DNA from 3 places in the Methylobacterium sp. 142-1Y genome. Region 2 is predicted to be linked to each of the others. Evidence: predicted binding sites of a transcription regulator. Region 2 holds the regulator's gene; each other region holds the start of a gene.
What was found. Region 2 encodes PhoB, which activates phosphate uptake and scavenging genes when phosphate is short. Its sites were predicted from a motif close to TGTCATNNANCTGTCAT; they were not measured.

Region 1: the regulator PhoB is predicted to act here: its motif matches at 4,121-4,137, upstream of AC3AOF_RS25910 (YdcH family protein).
Region 3: the regulator PhoB is predicted to act here: its motif matches at 3,263-3,279, upstream of AC3AOF_RS05465 (PhoX family protein).

The regions. Positions count from the first base shown of each region.
Region 1 is NZ_CM173224.1:5,640,884-5,647,755, reverse strand. It holds gene AC3AOF_RS25935 (GNAT family N-acetyltransferase) at 1-405, shown strand, start outside; gene AC3AOF_RS25930 (tetratricopeptide repeat protein) at 812-1,693, opposite strand; gene AC3AOF_RS25925 (5-(carboxyamino)imidazole ribonucleotide synthase) at 1,954-2,988, opposite strand; gene purE (5-(carboxyamino)imidazole ribonucleotide mutase) at 3,078-3,575, opposite strand; gene AC3AOF_RS25915 (YdcH family protein) at 3,693-3,911, opposite strand; gene AC3AOF_RS25910 (YdcH family protein) at 4,152-4,337, shown strand; gene AC3AOF_RS25905 (GlxA family transcriptional regulator) at 5,229-6,236, opposite strand; gene AC3AOF_RS25900 (isochorismatase family protein) at 6,233-6,808, opposite strand.
Region 2 is NZ_CM173224.1:181,815-188,686, forward strand. It holds gene pstC (phosphate ABC transporter permease subunit PstC) at 1-621, shown strand, start outside; gene pstA (phosphate ABC transporter permease PstA) at 648-1,574, shown strand; gene pstB (phosphate ABC transporter ATP-binding protein PstB) at 1,602-2,414, shown strand; gene phoU (phosphate signaling complex protein PhoU) at 2,497-3,216, shown strand; gene phoB (phosphate regulon transcriptional regulator PhoB) at 3,284-3,985, shown strand; gene AC3AOF_RS00835 (acyl-CoA synthetase) at 4,565-6,196, opposite strand; gene AC3AOF_RS00840 (propionyl-CoA synthetase) at 6,354-6,872, shown strand, end outside.
Region 3 is NZ_CM173224.1:1,148,187-1,155,058, reverse strand. It holds gene AC3AOF_RS05470 (MFS transporter) at 1-1,098, shown strand, start outside; gene AC3AOF_RS05465 (PhoX family protein) at 1,209-3,209, opposite strand; gene AC3AOF_RS05460 (hypothetical protein) at 3,384-3,707, opposite strand; gene AC3AOF_RS05455 (pyridoxal phosphate-dependent decarboxylase family protein) at 4,086-5,504, shown strand; gene AC3AOF_RS05450 (hypothetical protein) at 5,682-6,137, opposite strand; gene AC3AOF_RS05445 (hypothetical protein) at 6,254-6,872, opposite strand, start outside.

The DNA of each region.
Region 1 (6,872 bases), 1.1 Mb from region 2:
GCCGCCTGGGATCCGCTCTGGCAGGGCTACCTCGCCTTCTACGGCGCCACGGTCGCCCCCGAGGTCAGCGACCTCACCTGGGCCCGCCTGCACGACGCGTCGGAGCCGATGCACGCCCTCGTGGCCGAGCAGGATGGCGCCGTGATCGGGCTCGTCCACTACATCTTCCACCGCTCGACCTGGACCGCGGGTCCCTATTGCTACCTCCAGGACCTGTTCACCGCGAAAGCGGCGCGCGGGCAGGGGGCCGGACGGGCGCTGATCGAGGCGGTCTACGCGGCGGCGCGCGAGGCCGGTGCGAGCCGGGTCTACTGGCTGACCCAGGAGGCCAACGTCACGGCGCGGGCGCTCTACGACACGCTGGCGGACCGGCCCGGGTTCATTCAGTATCGGAAGGTGCTGTGAGGCCTCGCTGAGCGGGCCGTATCGGGACCCTCCCCCCACTGCGCAGGGGCTGTCCGGGGAAAGAAGAGGCGCGGGTTCTCTCCTCTCCCCGCGGGCGGGGAGAGGGCTGCTGACCCCTTGCTGGGTCAGCAGCTAGCCCGCAGGGCGAGGGTGAGGGGGTATCTCCGGATGAGCCTCCTCCGGCACCACCCCCTCACCCTCGCTCCGGCTTCGCCTCCGCTTGCTGCGTCTCCTGAACGGAGACACAGCCCTCTCCCCGCCCACGGGGAGAGGGGATTTCCAGCGCCATTCTTTTCCCCGGGCAGCCCGGCGCAGTGGGGGGAGGGTTCAAGCGCGCGTAGAGTCCCAAAGAAAAAGGCCGCCGGCGATGCGCCGGAGGCCCTTTGATCCAAGACTTCTGCGACCCCTACCGGAACAGCGACGCCATGCCACCCTGCATCCGGCCCAGGCCCTGCTTGGCGATCTGGTTGCCCTGGTCGATGGCGACGGCGCGCTGGTAGCTCTCCAGCGCCTCCTGGCGGCGGTTGGACTTCTCGTAGGCGAGCCCGCGATAGGCCCAGGAATCCGCGTCCTTGTTGTTGACGTTGAGGGCCGCGTTGTAGTCCTCGATCGCCTTGTCGTACTGGTTGGTGGCGATCAGGCTCTGGCCGCGGGCGGCGTAGGGCGCCGCCACGAAGGGGTTGCGGTCGATGGCGGCATCGAAGTCGCCGATCGCGGAGCGGTGCTGGCCTTGCGCCTGCCGCACCAGGCCGCGCGCGTGATAGGCCTCGGCCGATTCCGGCGTCAGGCGGATCGCCTGGCTCAGGTCGGAATAGGCGGCCTCGTAGTTGCCCTGCGCCCGCTGCAGGTTGGCCCGGCCGATATAGGCAGCGGTGTAGTTCGGATCGGCGTTGATCGCCTTGGTGAAGTCCTGGAGCGCCGCGTCGTTGCGGCCCGACTGGCGGTAGGCCAGGGCCCGGTTGCCGTAGGCAGAGGCCGAGTTCGGATCGAGCTGGATCGCCTTGGTGAAGTCGGCGATCGCCGAATCGAAGTTGCCCGCGCGGGCATAGGCCGCGCCGCGGGTGTTGTAGGCCGCCGCGTCGCTCGGGTTGCGCTGGATCACGTCCGACAGCGAGGCGATGTTGACCTCGGTGGCGCCGGACTTGTCGGCCTCGACCACCGCGAATTGCCGCGTCGCGGTGGCCCGGCTGACGGTGTCGCAGCCGGCGAGCGCCAGCGCGGTCAGCACCGTCGCCCCCAGCATCCGGGCCGCCGGTGTCACGCGGCTCAAGCCGATCACGTTGTTCATCGCCCGCTCCCCCGGGGCGGCGCATCCACGTCGCGCCGCACACCTTCGCCATTCGCACGCACGCGCCGCTCGAGCCGCGGTCCCGGTGCCGGACAGACCATTCCGGATCGGGGTGAACGCCGGCTTAAAGCGATGCGCCCCCGACGCTTGTGCGGTCCGATGTGGCGAAGGTGTGGCCTCTTACCGCCGCAAGGGCAGGGGAGCGCGCCGCCGGGACCGGGTGTGGCCGGAAAGCCGCACCTGCAAGGGGCCTCAACGGGTCAGGACCCGGTCGCGACCCGGGTGACGTGCCCCATCTTGCGGCCGGGGCGAGCCTCGCCCTTGCCGTAGAGGTGGAGATGGCGGCCCGGCTCGGCGAGGATCCGGGTCCAGTCGTCGGCCTCGGCCCCGATCAGGTTCAGCATCTCGACGCTCGTGCCGGTGAGCGATGCGCTGCCGAGGGGCCAGCCGCAGATCGCCCGGACGTGCTGGGCGAATTGCGAGGTCTCGGCTCCCTCGATGGTCCAGTGGCCGGAATTGTGCACCCGCGGGGCGATCTCGTTGACCACCACGCTCGCCCGGCCGTCGGCGCCGCGCACCAGGAACAGCTCGACCGCCAGCACGCCGACATAGCCGAGCGCGTCGGCGATCCTGCGGGCGATCTCGACCGCTTCCGCGGCGGTCTCGGGCGCCATGCCGGGGGCCGGCACCACCGTGCGGGCGAGGATGTGGTGGCGGTGCTCGTTGGCGCACGGGCTGTAGGCCGAGAAGCGCCCTTCCGCGTTGCGGGCGGCGACCACCGACACCTCGGCCTCGAACGGCACGAAGCCTTCGAGGATGCAGGGCTGGTCGCGCAGGGACGCCATCACGGCGGCGGGATCGGCGACCGCCTCGCGCAGCATCACCTGCCCCTTGCCGTCATAGCCGAAGCGCCGGGTCTTCAGCACCGCCGGCAGGCCGATCTCCCTGATCGCCTCGGCGAGGCCCGCCGCGTCGTCCACCGCCCGGAACGGCGCCACCGGGATGCCGAGGCCGGCGACGAAGCTTTTTTCCGTCAGCCGATCCTGGGTGGTGGCGAGCGCCGAGGCGCTCGGATGCAGCGGCCGGCGCGCCGCCAGGATCTCGGCCGCGGCACTCGGAATGTTCTCGAACTCGTACGTCACCACGTCGACGGAATCGGCGAAGGCCCGGAGCGCCGCCGCGTCGTCGTAAGCCGCGATCGTGCGCCGTCCCGCCACCTCGAAGGCCGGGCTGTCCGGATCGGGGCAGTAGATATGGCATTTCAGCCCGTACTGCGCCGCCGCGACCGCGATCATGCGGCCGAGCTGGCCGCCGCCGATGATTCCGATGGTCGCGCCGGGCGCGATGGCGAGGGTCGCGCCCGGCGCGATGGGGGGCGTGATGCTCACGGGGCGCTCTTATCCGGGTGTTCGGCCACCGCGGCGCTCTGGCGGGCGCGCCAGGCGTCGAGCCGGCCGGCGAGGTCGTCGTCGCTCAGGGCGAGGACGGCAGCGGCCAGCAGGGCGGCGTTGACGGCGCCGGCCCGGCCGATCGCCAGCGTGCCGACCGGGATGCCGGCCGGCATCTGCACGATCGACAGGAGGCTGTCCTGGCCCGACAGCGCCTTCGATTCGACCGGCACGCCGAAGACCGGCAGCGGCGTCATCGCGGCCGCCATGCCGGGCAGGTGGGCGGCGCCGCCGGCACCCGCGATCACCACCCGGAAGCCCGCGGCCTTGGCGCCCTTGGCGAAGGCGACCAGGCGGTCGGGGGTGCGGTGGGCCGAGACGATGCGGGCCTCGTAGGGAATGCCGAGCGCATCGAGCGTCTCGGCGGCGTGGCGCATCGTGGCCCAGTCCGACTGGCTGCCCATGATCACCGCGACGGGGGGCGATGCCGCCATCGTCAAGCGCATCCTCCAGAAAGCGCTGCCAGGCCGCGAGCGGGCCGCAGCCGATCCTGTCGCAGTAGCGACGCATTTGCATTCGTGCAAGCCGAGTGCAAATGCCCGGTCGACCCGTCAGGCGATGATGTCCGGGGTCAGCTGGTCCTCCAGGAACGAGATGCGGTCGCGAAGCGCCAGCTTGCGCTTCTTGAGCCGCTGGAGCTGCAGGCGGTCGCCGGCCATGACCCCGGACAGGGCCTCGATCGCGTCGTCGAGGTCGCGATGCTCCTCCCGGAGCCGCGCCAGCTCGGTCTCGAATTCCTCCGTCGATTCCGCACTCAACTCGAACGCCATCGCCGCCCCAAGTTCTGGAGATATGCCCCTGGAAATATGCGGCGAAGCATGAACCAGGCCCCTGCCTCCGGCAAGGGCGTCGCGAGTGTGTCGGCAGGGTTGTGCAGCCCCTCCTTGGCCGGGCTCCTTGGCTGGGTGCTGCGGTGCACATTACGCAAATGCAATACGGAATGCCTTAGACATCGGCCGCGGGCTGTGGCAGGCTCCGTGTGTCACCTACATGACAGGAGGCAATGGCTGATGTCGCTGAACACGCATCTCTCCGAGCTTGAGCGTAAGCACGAATCGTTGGAGCGCGAGATCCAGGACGCAATCACCCACCTCTCCACAGACGACTTGCGAGTTGTAGAACTCAAGCGGCGAAAGCTTCACCTGAAGGATGAGATCAGTCGCCTGCGGACGACGTCCACCCGCGTGATGCACTAGCCCGGAAAAATTCTCCAGCGCCGCCGCGCCAGCGTTCGACGCGGCGGCCCCTGACCGGAGGACATTCGCCTAGCCCCGGCACCGTCGGAGCCGCCCGACCCGGGCGATTGAAGTCTTCCTTCTTTCTTGTCCTTCTCCGTCGCGATTTCGACGCACCGTTTCGCAGATGTGACTGCAAGATACCGTTTTTAACTGCAGGTTGCCTCGCCTTGCCGGCCGACGTGTCCGGTAGACCTTTCGCATCGACTCGACGACGCCCAGACCTGCAGCAAGCTCTCGGGCCGCGGTCGAGAGATCCTTTTTGGCCTGTTTTGCATCGGCGTGACGGCTATCGCGCCAGAATCCTCCCCCTACGAAACTCTGGCTTGCCCGAGTTTCGCATCCCTATGCCCAAATCAGGCAAGCCCGGTTTGGGAGGGGGGAGGGTGCCCCTCGGATGCGGGGCGGGACGGGGGGCGACGCTTCCGGAGAGGTCGCGACATTCAAGGGCACGTCTGGATCAGCGCCGCGCTGCCCCACTCCCGGCCCTACTGACGCGGGGGTCGCCCTCCCCCGCAGATGCTGGCTGATTCACACTTTTCCTCTGAGATCTAACTATCTGTCAGTATATGCGCCTCCCCTCCCCACAGGGGGAGGCGCACTATCTTCAAAGGAAGAAGCACCGGACCGAGATGTGTGAATGCAATAGCCCGCAAAGGGGGAGGGTTGCTGAGCGGCGTCTGTCGACATACACCAAGTTACCTTCTGGTGCCATGAGCCCTGATGGTCGTCCATTCGCGGGCTGACCCCTCTCCAGCCGCTCGCGAAGCGACCGGACGATCGCTGAGTCGACAAAGCGGGCAAGCGGATTGCACCATCCCGCACAAGCGGTGATTCGGAATCCAGGCGCCGCTACTGCAAGTCCCTGGCGGTACTCGGCGGCTGGTCGTGCCAGCGGCTCCAGGCCCGGCGGAGCTGGCGCGGCGAGGCAAAGCCGGCCCGTTCGGCCACGCGCTCCATGTCGAGGCGGGTCCGGGCCAGCAGGTCGCGGGCGAGCGCCACCCGCAAGCCGTTGATGTAGCGGGGCAGGCTCATCCCGGCATGGCGGTTGAACAGCCGCGACAGGTGGCGCGGGCTCGTGGCTGCGAGGTCGGCCAGCGCCTCCAGGGTCCAGGCCCGGGCCGGATCGGCGCTCACCGCGTCCTGCACCCGGTGGATCGCCGGGTGGAGGTGGTTGCGCCCTTCCAGCCAGGGCGAGAGTTGCGGGTCGTGGCCGGCCCGGCGCAGGTAGACCACGAGGTAGCGCGCCACCGCCGCCGCGCAGGCCGGATCGACGAGGCGCGCCACGAGGTGAAGCATCAGGTCGATCCCGGCGGTGATGCCGGCGCTGGTCAGGCGCTCGCAGTCCTCGACGAACAGCCGGTCCTCCAGCACCCGGGCGGCCGGCGCCAGCGCGGCCAGTTCCGCGCAGGCCCCGTGATGGGTGGTGCAGGCATACCCGTCGAGGAGCCCGGCCCGAGCCGCCAGCAGGGCGCCGGAGCAGATCGAGACCAGGCGGTGGCCCGGTCGCACCTCGGCCCGCAGCCAGGCGACGATCGCCGCTTCGGCCGCCCGCTCGTCCGCGCCCGGGGGCGAGGGATCGCCCAGCACGAGTTCCGCCGTGCCGGCGAGCAACACGATCGCTCCTTCCGGCAGCGGCGACGGCAGGGGCGCGAGCCCCGAGAGCCCGAGTCCGATCGAACTCGTCACCTCGGGGCAGGGCCCGACATGGCCGACCCGGAAGCGGATCCGGTCCTGGATCAGGTTGGCCTTGCGCAGGACCTCGACCGGCCCGGCCACGTCGAGGAGCAGGGTGCGCGGCGGGCACACCACCACGACCGCGATCTCTGGCACGACCGCGATCTCGGCCGGCCCGCTCACGCGGCGAGGCGGGGCGCCGGTCCGGACAGCGCCTCCTCGACCGTGGCGATGCGGGCGAAGCGTCCGGCCAGCACCAGTTCGGTGCGGGCCCGGATCTCCTCGGCGCTCCAACGCCGCCCGGCGGCGTCCGTCATCGCGAAGGTCAGCGTCGCCTCGCCGACGTAATCGACGCCGTAGCCGAGATCGGAGGCGTGGCGTGTGGTGGTCTCGCAGCATTGCTCGGTGCGGATGCCGCTGACGATCAGCCGGCGGATGCCGTTGCGGGTCAGCCAGACGTCGAGCCCGCTACCGACCAGCGCGGAGTGGCGCCGCTTGTGGAACACCGCGTCCGGCGCGATCCGCAAGGGCTCCAGGGGACGGACATGGCCGGAGGCGAGGGAGAACGGTCCCGGGTTCTCGACAGGGGAGTCCTCGACGTGGAAGATCTGCACGACGGGGACGTTTCGCGCCACGGCGCCGTCGATCAAGGCCTGCTGGCGATCGAGGAAGCGGGGCAGGTCCGCCTCGTCCCAGTAGGGGCGGTGGCGAAAGGATTCCTGCACGTCGATGACGAGGATGGCGATGTCCGGCATGGGGCTGATCCTTAGCGGGTGGGACGGCGCCAGGATAGGCACCGTCCCGAGACCCGAAAGGCCG
Region 2 (6,872 bases):
CGCCGCCCGGTCGCGATGACGATCGAGCTGCTCGCCGCCGTGCCGAGCATCATCTACGGTATGTGGGGCCTGTTCATCTTCGCGCCGCTCTTCGCGCGCTTCGTGCAGATCCCGGTCTCGAACGTGGTCGAGGGCATGCCGATCGTCGGCACCCTGTTCTACGCCCAGGTGCCGTCGGGCGTCGGCGTGCTCACCGCCGGCATCATCCTGGCGATCATGATCGTGCCCTTCGTCGCCTCGATCACCCGCGACATGCTCGACCAGATCCCGACCGTCCTGCGCGAGAGCGCCTACGGCATCGGCTGCACCACCTGGGAGGTCGTGCGCCACGTCCTGATCCCGCAGGCCTCGGTCTCGATCATCGGCGCGATCATGCTCGGCCTCGGCCGCGCGCTCGGCGAGACGATGGCGGTCACCTTCGTGATCGGCAACGCCAACCGCCTCTCGGCCTCGATCTTCGATCCCGGCTCGACCATCGCCTCGCGCATCGCCAACGAGTTCAACGAGGCCGACGGCATGCAGCTCCACGCGCTGATGGCGCTCGGCTGCATCCTCTTCGTCGTCACCTTCATCGTGCTCATCATCGCCCGGCTGCTGGTGCGCCGCGCGAAGGTGGCCTGATCCCGCTCCCGCACGGACGTTTCCCGATGAACGCTTCCCCCGCCGCGGTCTCAGGCTCCGAAGGCCCGACCGCTCCCGCCCGCCTCCCGCCCGCCCCGCAGGCCTGGGGCCGGGTCCGCGCCGGCCGGCGCTCCGCCGACAAGCTCCTCATCGTCGGCTGCACCGCCGCGACCGTGCTCGGCGCCGTCGTGCTCGGCTCGATCCTGCTCATGCTCATCATCCAGGGCGTGCAGGGATTCTCGCCGGCCCTGTTCACCCAGGTCACGCCGGGCCCCGGCTCCGAGGGCGGCGGCATCGCCAACGCGATCCTCGGCAGCCTGGTGATGACGGTGCTCGGCATCGTCGTGGCGACGCCGGTCGGCGTGCTCGCCGGCACCTACCTCGCCGAGTACGGCCGAGGCTCGCACCTCGCCAACCTGATCCGCTTCCTCAACGACATCCTGCTCTCGGCGCCGTCGATCCTGATCGGCCTCTTCGTCTACACCCTGATGGTGCGGCCGATGGGCGGCTATTCGGGCTGGGCCGGTGCCGTGGCGCTCGCCATCATCGCCACCCCGGTGATCGTGCGCACCACCGAGGACATGCTGCGCCTGGTGCCCGGCCCCCTGCGCGAGGCCGGCGTCGCCCTCGGCGCCCCGTACTCGATCGTGATCCGCTCCGTCACCTGGCGGGCGGCCCAGTCGGGCATCGTGACCGGCGTGCTCCTGGCGCTGGCCCGCATCGCCGGCGAGACCGCGCCCCTGCTCTTCACCGCGCTCAACAACAATTCCTGGTTCAGCCCCAACCTGATGGGCGGCGTCGCGAACCTGCCGGTGATGATCTACCAGTTCGCGCTCTCGCCCTACGAGAACTGGCGCCAGCTGGCCTGGGCCGGCGCGCTCCTCATCACCGTCACCATCCTGGGCCTGTCGATCGTGGCCCGCCTCGTCCTGAGCGGTCCCAAGGGCCGCTGATCCGATACCTTGCCCGGAGACACCCCGATGAGCGCCACCGCCACCGCCGTGCCGGTCGTGGGCCAGAGCACGGCCGACGAGTCCGCCGCGATCCGCCTCGCCGTCAAGGACCTCAACTTCTACTACGGCGACTTCAAGGGCCTGAAGAACATCAACCTCAACTTCCTCGACCGCCAGGTCACCGCCCTGATCGGGCCGTCCGGCTGCGGCAAGTCGACGTTGCTGCGCACCTTCAACCGGATCTACAGCCTGTATCCGGAGCAGCGCGCGGAAGGCGAGATCCTGCTCGACGGCCGCAACATCCTGGATTCCTCGATCGACCTCAACGAGCTGCGCGCCCGGGTCGGCATGGTGTTCCAGAAGCCGACCCCGTTCCCGATGTCGATCTACGACAACATCGCGTTCGGCATCCGGCTCTACGAGCGCCTCGGCAAGGCCGATCTCGACAACCGCGTCGAGGAGGCCCTGCGCAAGGGCGCCCTCTGGGACGAGGTCAAGGACAAGCTCAAGCAGTCCGGCATGGGCCTGTCCGGCGGCCAGCAGCAGCGCCTCTGCATCGCCCGCACGGTGGCGCAGCGCCCGGAGGTGATCCTGTTCGACGAGCCGACCTCGGCCCTCGACCCGATCTCGACCGGCCGCATCGAGGAACTGATCGAGCAGCTGCGGGGCGAGTTCACCATCGCCATCGTCACCCACAACATGCAGCAGGCGGCGCGCATCTCGCAGTTCACCGCCTTCATGTATCTCGGCGAGCTGATCGAGTTCGGGCCGACCAACCGGCTGTTCATGAACCCGTCGAAGCGCCAGACCCAGGACTACATCACCGGCCGGTTCGGCTGAGGCCTGACGCGATCATCCGCCGGCCCGGTCTGCCGGGCCGGCACAAGCCTACGCTCCACCTCCGCGCGAGGAGCCAGATCCCATGTCGAGCCACATCGTCACCTCCTACGATCAGGAGTTGCAGAACCTGCGGCGCAGCATCGCCGAGATGGGCGGCATCGCCGAAAAGATGGTGGCCGATTCCGGCCAGGCGCTCCTGCGCCGCGACGCCGCCCTCGCCCAGGCGGTGATCGCCACCGACCAGCGTCTCGACGGGCTGCAGCGCGAGATCGAGGAGAAGGCCATCCTCCTCATCGCCCGCCGCCAGCCGCTGGCGGTCGACCTGCGCGAGACCATCTCGGCGATCCGCGTCTCGGGCGACCTCGAACGCATCGGGGATCTGGCCAAGAACGTCGCCAAGCGCGTCGTCGCCATCGCCGACCAGGTCCAGCTGCAGAAGATCGTCGTCGGCGTGGAGCACATGAACGAGCTGGTCCAGGAGCAGCTCAAGGACGTGCTCGACGCCTACGCCACCCAGGACACCGTCGCGGCCCTCGACGTCTGGGCCCGGGACGGCGGCATCGACGCGCTCTACACCTCGCTGTTCCGCGAACTCCTGACCTACATGATGGAGGATCCGCGCAACATCACGTTCTGCACGCACCTGCTGTTCTGCGCCAAGAACGTCGAGCGCATCGGCGACCACACCACCAACATCGCCGAGACCATCCACTACCTCGCCACCGGCGAGACCCTGCCGACCGAGCGTCCGAAGAACGACCGTTCGAGCTTCGCCACCCTCGACACCCCGCCCGAGGCTTGAGGGCGACGCCCGTCCGGGCCTTGCGGCCCGGCGGGCCTTTACCCCCGCCCCCGCCTGAGTGCCCCCGATGAGTACCCGCATCCTGATCGTCGAGGACGAGGAAGCCCTCACCCTCCTCCTGCGCTACAACCTCGAGGCCGAGGGCTTCGAGGTCGACGCCGTCGCCCGGGGCGACGAGGCGGATATCCGCCTGCGCGAGCAGGTGCCGGACCTCGTCCTCCTCGACTGGATGATGCCGGGCCTGTCCGGCATCGAACTGTGCCGGCGCATCCGCGCCCGCCGCGAGACCGAGCGGCTGCCGGTGATCATGCTGACGGCCCGCGGCGAGGAGGGCGACCGGGTGCGGGGCCTCGCCACCGGTGCCGACGACTACATCGTCAAGCCGTTCTCGGTGCCGGAACTGCTGGCGCGGGTGCGGGCGCTCCTGCGGCGGGCCAAGCCCGCCCACGTCGCCGACCTCCTGATCGCCGGCGACATCGAGCTCGACCGGGTCAGCCACCGCGTCCGCCGCGACGGTCGCGAGCTGCATCTCGGCCCGACCGAGTTCAAGCTGCTCGAATTCCTGATGCAGAGCCCCGGACGCGTCTTCTCGCGCGAGCAACTGCTCGACGGCGTCTGGGGGCACGACGTCTATATCGACGAGCGCACCGTCGACGTGCATATCGGCCGCCTGCGCAAGGCGATCAACCGCGGCCGCGACAGCGACCCGATCCGCACCGTGCGGGGCTCGGGCTATTCGTTCGACGAGATGTTCGCGCCGGAGGCGTGATACGGTCTTCGTGTGAACTGTTCGCGGCAAGAAGAGCGCAAGTTCCCCCTCCCCCCTCTGCGGGCTAGCGGATTCACACTTCTCCTTCGTGAGCTAACCCTCTGTAAATATGCGCGCTTTCCCCTCCCCTTGTGGGGAGGGGTTAGGGGTGGGGGTGGTGCCGGAGTAGCCTCGCGCTCTACGCGGCACCACCCCCACCTCCAACTCCTCCCCACAACTTGCAGCGATTCCGGGCAAGCCCGGGATCGCCGGGGGGAGGAGAGGCGCGCGACCTTCACCGGAGAAGCTCTCGAACCGAGAAGTGTGAACACGCTAGCCTCTGCGGGGGAGGGTGGCCTGCGGAGCAGGCCGGGAGAGGGGCAGCGCGACGCTGATTCAGAGGGCGCCAGTCAGAACGGTTCCGCCTCATCCGGAAGCGTGGTTCCCCTCTCCCGCCCGGCGCCGCCGGGCACCCTCCCCCGCAGAGGGGGGAGGGTTCAAGACCAGCGATACTTTCTTTCCCCGGACAGCCCTGCATCCACGGCGAAGAGGGGGATCCCGCCCTTTATTGCGGCCGGAACAGTTCAGGTCGAACCCGTCTCACAATGCCTTCGCCATCTCCCGCAGCACGAACTTCTGCACCTTGCCGGTCGAGGTCTTCGGCAGTTCCGTGAAGACAACGTGCCTGGGCACCTTGAAGCCGGCGAGCGACTGGCGGCACCAGCCGATCAGCTCCTCGGCCGAGACCATCTCGGAGCCTTTCAGTTCGACGAAGGCGCACGGCGTCTCGCCCCATTTCTCGTCGGGCTTGGCGACCACGGCGGCGGCGGCCACCGCCGGGTGCTTGAACAGGGCCTCCTCGACCTCGATCGACGAGATGTTCTCGCCCCCTGAGATGATGATGTCCTTCGAGCGATCCTTGAGCTGGATGTAGCCGTCCGGGTGCTTCACCCCGAGATCGCCCGAATGGAACCAGCCGCCCGCGAAGGCGGCCTCGGTGGCTGTCGGGTTCTTGAGGTAGCCGCGCATCACCACGTTGCCGCGGAACATCACCTCGCCCAGCGTCTCGCCGTCGGCGGGGACCGGCTGCATCGTCTCGGGATCGAGCACGTCCAGCGCCTCGAGCGGCGGGTAGCGCACGCCCTGGCGCGCCTTGCGGGCGGCCTGCTCGTCCTTGCCCAAGGCGTTCCAGTCGGCGTGCCACTCGTTCACCACCGCCGGGCCGTAGGTCTCGGTCAGCCCGTAGACGTGGGTGACGTCGAATCCCGCCTCGGCCATGCCGGCGAGCACCGCTTCCGGCGGGGGCGCCGCCGCGGTGAGGAAGGAGACGCGGTTGGGTAGCTCCCGCCGCTCGGCCGCGGCGGCGTTGATGAGGAGCGACATCACGATCGGCGCGCCGCACAGATGCGTCACGCCGTGATCCGCGATGGCGTCGTACATGGCTTTCGCCCGCACCTGCCGCAGGCAGACATGGGTGCCGGCCACCACCGACAGGGTCCAGGGAAAGCACCAGCCGTTGCAGTGGAACATCGGCAGGGTCCACAGATAGACCGGGTGCCGGCCGAGATTGCCCGCCACCACGTTGCCGACCGCGAGCAGCGACGCGCCGCGATGGTGGTAGACCACGCCCTTCGGGTCGCCGGTGGTGCCCGAGGTGTAGTTTAGGCTGATCGCGTCCCACTCGTCGCCCGGCATCGCCCAGGCGTAACCGGGATCGCCTTGACCCAGAAAGTCCTCGTACTCGATCGTGCCGAGGCGCTCGCCCGGACCGTCGTATTCGGGATCGTCGTAGTCGATGACGAGCGGCTTCACCCCGGCCTGGGTCAGAGCCGGGCCCATGATGCGGGCGAATTCCCGGTCGGTGATCACCACCTTGGCCTCGCCGTGGTCGAGGCAGAAGGCGATGATCGCGGCGTCGAGCCGGGTGTTGAGGGTGTTGAGCACCGCGCCGGCCATCGGCACCCCGTAATGGCACTCGATCATCGCCGGGGTGTTGGCGAGCATCACCGCCACCGTGTCGCCCCGCCCGATGCCGCGGGCCTTCAACGCCGAGGCGAGGCGCCGGGAACGGGCGTAGAGGTCGCGGTAGCTGCGCCGCAAATTTCCGTGGATCACGGCCGTATGGTCGGGAAACACCGTGGCCGCCCTCTCCAGGAAGGTGAGAGGCGTGAGCGGCTGGTGGTTGGCCGGGTTCCGGTCGAGGCCGTGGTCGTAGATCGTCGCGCCGGTCATGGGTCGTCCTGCTCCCTGTCGCGCCAGAGTACCCGCCGGGGCGGAGCGATCAATCCGCCCGGCATCCTTACGAAAGTTCGACTTCCGGCCGGACCGGGGCCTATTCTATCTGAACAGGCAGGCCGCCCCGCAGATGGACGGCACCGGAGGAGACGCCATGGCGAGCCCGAGCCGCTACCCGGAGACCTACGCCGCCTGGCAGCGCGACCCGGAGGCCTTCTGGTCACAGGCCGCCGAGGCGATCGACTGGGCGAGACCCGCCACCCGCGTCTTCGCCCCCGAGGAGGGCGCCTACGGCCGCTGGTTCGTCGGTGCCGAGGTCAATGCCTGCCACAACGCCGTCGACCGCCACGTCGCGGCCGGGCGGGGCGACCAGGCGGCGATCCTGTACGAGTCCCCCGTCACCGGCACCAAGCGCCGGATCAGCTACGCCGAGCTACTGAACGAGGTCGCTTCCCTCGCCGCCGTGCTCCAGGATCTCGGCGTCGGGCGCGGCGACCGGGTGGTGCTCTACATGCCGATGGTGCCCGAGGCGCTGTTCGGCATGCTGGCCTGCGCCCGCATCGGCGCCGTGCATTCCGTGGTGTTCGGGGGCTTTGCCGCCCGCGAGCTCGCCGCCCGGATCGAGGACGCGGCGCCCAAGGTGGTGCTCGCCGCCTCCTGCGGCATCGAGCCG
Region 3 (6,872 bases), 970 kb from region 2:
CTCTACCGGATCTACCAGGAGACCCTGGCGCTCTCGCCGGTCTTCGTCACCCTGGTCTTCGCGGTCTACGCGGTCGCCCTGCTGAAGGCGCTTCTCGTCGCCGGCTCGCTCTCCGACCATCTCGGGCGCCGCCCGGTGATTGCCGGGGCGCTCTGGCTCGAGGCGGCAGCGATGGGCCTGTTCCTGCTGGTCGGGAACGGGGCCGGCTGGCTCGTCGTCGCCCGGATCACCCAGGGGCTCGCCACCGGCATCGCCGCCGCGTCGCTGGGCGCCGCCCTCGTCGATGTGGACCGCACCCGCGGGCCGATCGTCAATGCCGTGGCGCCGCTCGCCGGCATGGCTGTGGGCGCGATCGGCACCAGCGCGCTGATCCAGTATGCGCCGCTGCCGCTGCACCTCGTCTACGGCCTCCTGCTCTGCATCTTCGCCGGGCTGGCGCTGGCGGTGTGGTCCATCCCTGAGAGCGCCGCGACGCGGCCCGGCGCCCTCGCCTCGCTCAAGCCCCGCATGGCCGTCCCGTCCCGGATCCGGCGGCCCTTGGTGCTGGTGACGCCGATCAACCTCGCCAACTGGACGCTCGGCGGCTTCTACCTCTCGCTGGTGCCCTCGGTGGTCGCGGCGGCCACCGGCAGCGGCGCGCCGCTCACCGGCGGTTCGGTCGTCACCGCCCTGATGGTGGCCGGCGCGGTCTCGGTGCTCCTGCGCCGCACGGCGGCGCCGCAGGCCAACCTGACCTTCGGGGTGCTCACCACGGCTCTCGGCGTCGTCGGGGTCGTCGCCGGCATCCACGCGGCGAGCGTGCCGGTGCTGATCCTCGCGACCCTCGTCACCGGAAGCGGCTTCGGCGCCAGCTTCCTCGGCTGCCTCGGCACGATCATGCCGCTCGCCGAGCCCGACGAGCGCGCCGGGCTGCTCGCCGCCTTCTACGTCCAGAGCTACCTCGCCTTCAGCCTGCCGGCGGTCGGCGCCGGATTCCTCGCCCGCACCCTCGGCTTTGCCGCCACCGCCGACCTCTACGCGGCGGCGGTCCTGGTGGTGAGCCTGGGCGGGCTCGCGGTGATGCGGGCCCGGTCGGGGCGGGGCCTGGTGGTGGCATAGGCATCGTTCGCCGAAGTGGTCACCGGTTCGGCAACAAAAATGATGCCAAAGCTGGAAGCTCAGCAGAACTGCGCCATGCAGTTCTGCCGAGCCGCCGAGGGGGAGGGGGTTTAAGTCCCCACGCGTCCCCCACCCCTTTTCGTGATCGCCACCACGGCCGGGCGCGGCGGCAGGGCGGGGTCGAAATCGGGCCAGCGGGTCGCCGGGTTCTCGAAAGTGGCCGGCTGCGCGGTCGGGTCCTCCTCGTCGGCCTCGCCGGGATGCTGCACGGCGACGAAGAAGGTGGTGTCGTCGGGGGTGAAGTAGGGGCCGCACATCTCGGCCCCCAGCGGCACCTGGAAGAAGTGCTTGGCGGTGCCGCGGCGGGCTCCGTCCGTTTCCATCGCCCAGATGCCGTCGGCGCGACCGGTCTTCGACGGCGAGTTGCCGTCCGTGGCGACCCAGAGGCGGCCCTCTCCGTCGACGGCGCAATTGTCCGGCATACCGAACCAGCCGTCCTTCGTCGTCGCCGACGAGAAGGTGGCGCCGATTGCCGCGACCGACGGGTCGCCGCAGCGCACCAGCACCTCCCAGGCGAAGTCCTTCGCCCCGAAGTCGCCGCCCTCGGGCGACAATTCGACGATGTGGCCGAAGCGGTTGTCCGGCCGCGGATTGGCCGCGTCGACCTGGTCGGCCTTGCGGCGGGTGTTGTTGGTCAGCATCACGTAGACCTTGCCGGTCTTGACGTTCGCCTCGACGTCCTCCGGCCGGTCCATCTTGGTGGCGCCGAGCAGATCGGCGGCCCGGCGGGTCTCGATCAGCACGTCGGCCTGGTCGCGAAACCCGTTCTCCGGCGTCAGCGGGCCCTCGCCGAACACGATCGGCAGCCAGGTGCCGCGCCCATCCGCGTCGAAGCGGGCGACCGACAGCGTGCCGTGGTCGAGGATGTCGCGGTTGGCCGCCTTGTTCGCCGTATCCACCGCGTCCGTCGTGACGAAGCGGTAGACGTAGTCGAAGCGCTCGTCGTCGCCCTGGAACACGACGTAGCGGCCGTCCCTGGCCAAGGCCCCGGCGGCGCCCTCGTGCTTGAAGCGGCCCATGGCGGTGCGCTTCACCGGCACGCTCGTCGGATCGAACGGATCGATCTCGACCACCCAGCCGAAGCGGTTCGGCTCGTTGGGCTCCTTGCCCAGGTCGAACCGGTCGTGGAAGCGGGCCCAGCCGTAGAGGTTGCCCGGCATCCCGAGGCGCTTGTGGTTCCTGGCCTCGATCTTGGCTTCCGCCGAGCCCTCCGGCAGGCGGCCCTGGAAGTAGTAGTTGATGTTCTCCTCGCAGGTCAGCCACGTGCCCCAGGGCGTGACGCCGCCGGCACAGTTGTTGAGCATGCCCAAGACCGTCTTCCCCTCCGGGTCGGCGCCGGTGCGCAGGCGGGCCGAGCCGGCGGCTGGGCCGGCGAGCCGCATCGGGGTCATGGCGGTGATGCGGCGGGCGTAGCGGGAGTTCGGCACCACGCGCCAGCGCCCGTCCTCGCGCTTGACCTCGATCACCGAGCCGCCATGGGCCGCCATCTCGATGTCGACGAGGTCGCGGTTCATGCCGGCGAACGCCGCCTTGCCGTCCTGCCGGCCGAGGCCGGGGAACATCAGCTCCTCGTTGGTGTATTCGTGGTTGACGACGAGGAGGCCGTGGCCGGCGGGATCGCCCGCGCCCGGCAGCGGGAAGAACCCCAGGAAGTCGTTGTTGTAGCCGAATTGCATGCCTTGCGCGGCGGCCGACTGCCTGTGCGGGTCGAAGGCCGGCGCGCCGGGCAGGACCGGATCGCCCCAGCGGATCAGCACCTCGGCGTCGTGGCCGTCCGCCACGTGGTGGCGCTCGTCGGCGCCGGCCGGCAATTCGCGGAACGGGAAGGTCTCGGAGGCTGCCGCCGCGACCGCCCGGGGTGCCAGGGTCGCGGAGATCGCCGAGACGGCGAGACTCGCGGCCAAACCTCCCGTCACCCCCCCGCGAAGAATCTCGCGCCGGTCGAAGCGCCGGGCCACGATCGCGCCGAGGGTCGGGTTGGCGCTCGGGTTCGAGCCGGCATCCTCGGATGCCTCGGCCTGCTGCGATCGGTTCAGCGACGGCTGTGTCATCGGGCATCCTCGGCGCACATCACGAATCAAACCGGACGCTTACCTTAGGGACCATGGCGCCCGGATGACAGTTTTCGGCGGGGCGTCCGCCGTCGGGCTGCCAAGTCCTGCGACAGAGCAAGTCCTGCGACAGAGCAAGTCCTGCAACAGAATCGGTGCTCCCGGGCGCGAGCCTCACGGCAGCAGATGCGCGTCCAGCCAGGGAGCTGGGGCCGGGTGCGGCAGACGGCGGGCGATCCAGTCGATCACCGCGTCGGGTGTGTCGAAGAGCGGCGCGCGGGCCAGCGCCTCGCCGGGGCCGTAGGTCTCCGCCACGCGCCACTTGTGGCGCTGCTCCGGCGCGGCGGCGGTGCCGGGCTGCAGGCGGATCAGCAGCGAGACCAACTGATCGCCGAGATAGATCAGGCAGCCATCCTGATCGAGCCCGTCGCTCTGCACGCGGAGATGGCGCTTCGTCAGCGTGCCGGCCGGTCTCGTCTGGGTGCCTCGCCCGAACATCGTGCTCCTCTGGATTCTTCCCGCTGTGAGCTGACATGACGGCTTGGGAGATATCGACGCGAATGCCGGCAATTCCCTATACCGAAGAATTGTTCCGCGCGATTCACCATGATCCTGCATTCAAAAGATGTGCCGCACCTCGCGCAACCTGAAATTGGTTAAACAACCGCAAATAGTATGGTCTCGATTGATCGTGACATGCTTCGACCGTGCCCTCAAGTGTCCCAGAGGCTGGGATCGATTGTCGGATCCGATGTCCACCGCCCCATGGCCCAGTCCGCGATGGCCGGCCTGGACGGGAAGGCGCTCCGGCCGAAAGCTGCTAGACAGCCGGCCGGGCACCGGAAGACCGGGCCGGCGGGAGGGAGTGCCGACGCCATGGACGACGAGACGTTTCGAGCCTGGGCGCGCCGGGCCGCCGACTGGTCGGTGGATTACCTGTCAGGCGTCGGCGAGCGGCCGGTGCGGGCCCAAGTGGCGCCGGGCGAGATCTTCCGCCAGCTGCCCGAGGCCCCGCCCAAGGCGGGCGAGCCGATGAAGGCGATCTTTTCCGACCTCGACCGGGTGGTGATGCCGGGCATGACCCATTGGCAGCATCCGCGCTTCTTCGCCTATTTCCCGGCCAATGCCAGCCCGCCCTCCCTGGTGGCGGAGTTCGTCACCGCGGCGCTCGCCGCGCAATGCATGCTCTGGCAGACCTCGCCGGCGGCGACCGAGCTCGAGACCCGGGTGATGGACTGGCTGCGCCAGATGATCGGCCTGCCGGAAGCCTTCTCCGGCGTGATCCAGGATTCGGCATCGGGCGCGACGCTCGCCGCCCTCCTCACCGCCCGGGAGCGGGCGCTGGACTTCACCGGCAACGCGAACGGCCTCGCCGGCGGGCCGGTGTTGCGGGTCTACGCCTCCGAGCAGGTGCATTCCTCGGTCGACAAGGCGGTGCGCATCGCCGGCATCGGCGACGCCAACCTGGTGCGGATCCCGGTCTCGGGGGCCCTCCACGGCATGGACCCGGACGCCCTCGACGCGGCGATCCGAGCCGACCGCGAGGCGGGGCTGAGGCCTGCCGCCATCGTCGCGTGTCTCGGCGGCACCGGCATCGGCGCCTGCGATCCGATCGAGGCGGTCGCCGCGGTGGCGCGCCGGCATGGGGTGTTTCTCCACGTCGATGCCGCCTGGGCCGGCAGCGCGATGATCTGCCCCGAATTCCGCGACCTGATGCGCGGCGCGGAGCTGGCCGACAGTCTGGTGTTCAACCCGCACAAGTGGCTGTTCACCCATTTCGACTGCTCGGCCCATTTCGTGCGTGACCCGAAGGCGCTCACCGACACGCTGGGCCTTCGCCCCTCCTATCTGCGCACGCTCGGCCGCGACGGCGTCGTCGATTACAATGAGTGGTCGATTCCCCTCGGGCGCCGCTTCCGGGCCCTGAAGCTGTGGTTCGTGATCCGCTCCTACGGCGTCGAGGCGTTGCAGGACATGATCCGCGCCCATGTCGCCTGGGCGCGGGAGCTGGCGGAGATCATCGACGCCGATCCCGACTTCGAGCTGACCTCGGCCCCGGTCCTGTCGCTGTTCAGCTTCCGCTACGCGCCGGCTTGGGCCGATGACCTCGACGCGCTGAACGCCCGCCTCCTGGAGCGGATCAACGACGACGGCCGCACCTATCTGACCCAGACCCGCCACGCGAACCGCTTCGTCATCCGCTTCCAGGTCGGCCAGACCACGACGACGCGGGCGGACGTGATGATGGCGTGGGACGCGGTGCGGGAGATCGCGGCGGGGGTGCGGGCGGGGTGAGGCGGGGCGGCCGAGGCCATCTCCTGCCTCACGGCGGCGGCCATCCTGATGGCCGCCGCCGCAACCTATACTCTCCTTCTAGTCGTACTTCGTCGATCGTTGCAATTTTTTTCAGACAAGGATGATGTTGTTCGAACGTCATGAATGTCGTGAAACTTGCACGATGCCGATCGTCTACTATTGCTGGGGCTCACACTCCTTGCCGTTCCATCTTATTTTGATATGCCGATCGGGGATCTTGATTTTATCCAGGCGCAATGTATCGAAAGCGCAATCGTTGATCCGGTCACTATCGGCGACAGAAGCCTCGCCTACTGGAAGAATGTGAAGAGTGGGCGAATCGCCCAACCCGACGGCAGTGCCGAAGGACCGTGTCTGGTGTGGCCTGATCATAAGCCCCTCTGGTGTCTGTTGACCCTTACTGGTTTGGATTCGTTCGACCTTGGTCGTGGTACCATGGCGCCCTGTATTGTCTATATAAGCAAAAATAGTTTTATCTCCTTCGTTCGATAGTGATATTTCTACGGCGTGGCCTTCCCACCAATCCGTGAATTTCAACGATGCGAGCACGCCGACGATCAGTAAAACACCGATCGCAATCCACTGATTGCGTGTGAAACGAGGAATTGTCATAGCTGCCTTCTGAGGTGGTTTCGTGAAAGCGAATACAGGACTTGGATCGCCACAGTGATTCCGTCTGTGTCAAGGCACGGCAATGCTGCCTGATCGAGATATAATTATGGATCGATTTATCGCGTCGCGGCGGTGAAAACAAGATAATTTTTTGGCATGCTGGCTTGCAAGCGGATATCTTTCCCAAATAATCTCAAATTTTGGTCCGGAATGGGTATGTCGATTTTTATTTTTTCGATTTTTCGCGTGATATTGCCGGTCACGGCTTGATTGAGTTCATCTGGAATCAATTTGCTGTCCGGATCAACGATTTTCACAACCTTTGCCAAATCTCCGATTGTCGACGGCAGCTGACAGTTGAGGCGCAGATGTGGGTGCTGGTTGAATACGGCATCAAATGGCGACGGACTGACTTTGCCAACTATCTCGAAGGGATCGACTGAATATCTCATCACCAGACCTTTACCATTGACATATGAGACGGATTCGCGATGAGACAGGATCGATTGTTTCGTCTCTGGTATGTTTACATTGACCTTGTAAGCCTCTTTCCATTGTGAGATGCAGACGAGCAGGTGGCCGGAGCCTGTCGGGGCAAATTTGAGTGATCCTGACGCTTGGCCGTTTGCTTTCGCGACGATGAGTGTGTTGATGGTCGAAAGATCCTGATCGGTGACGCTATTGTTCAGTGCAACCATGTATTGCCCGTTCACACGATAGTCTCCGGAAATCCTG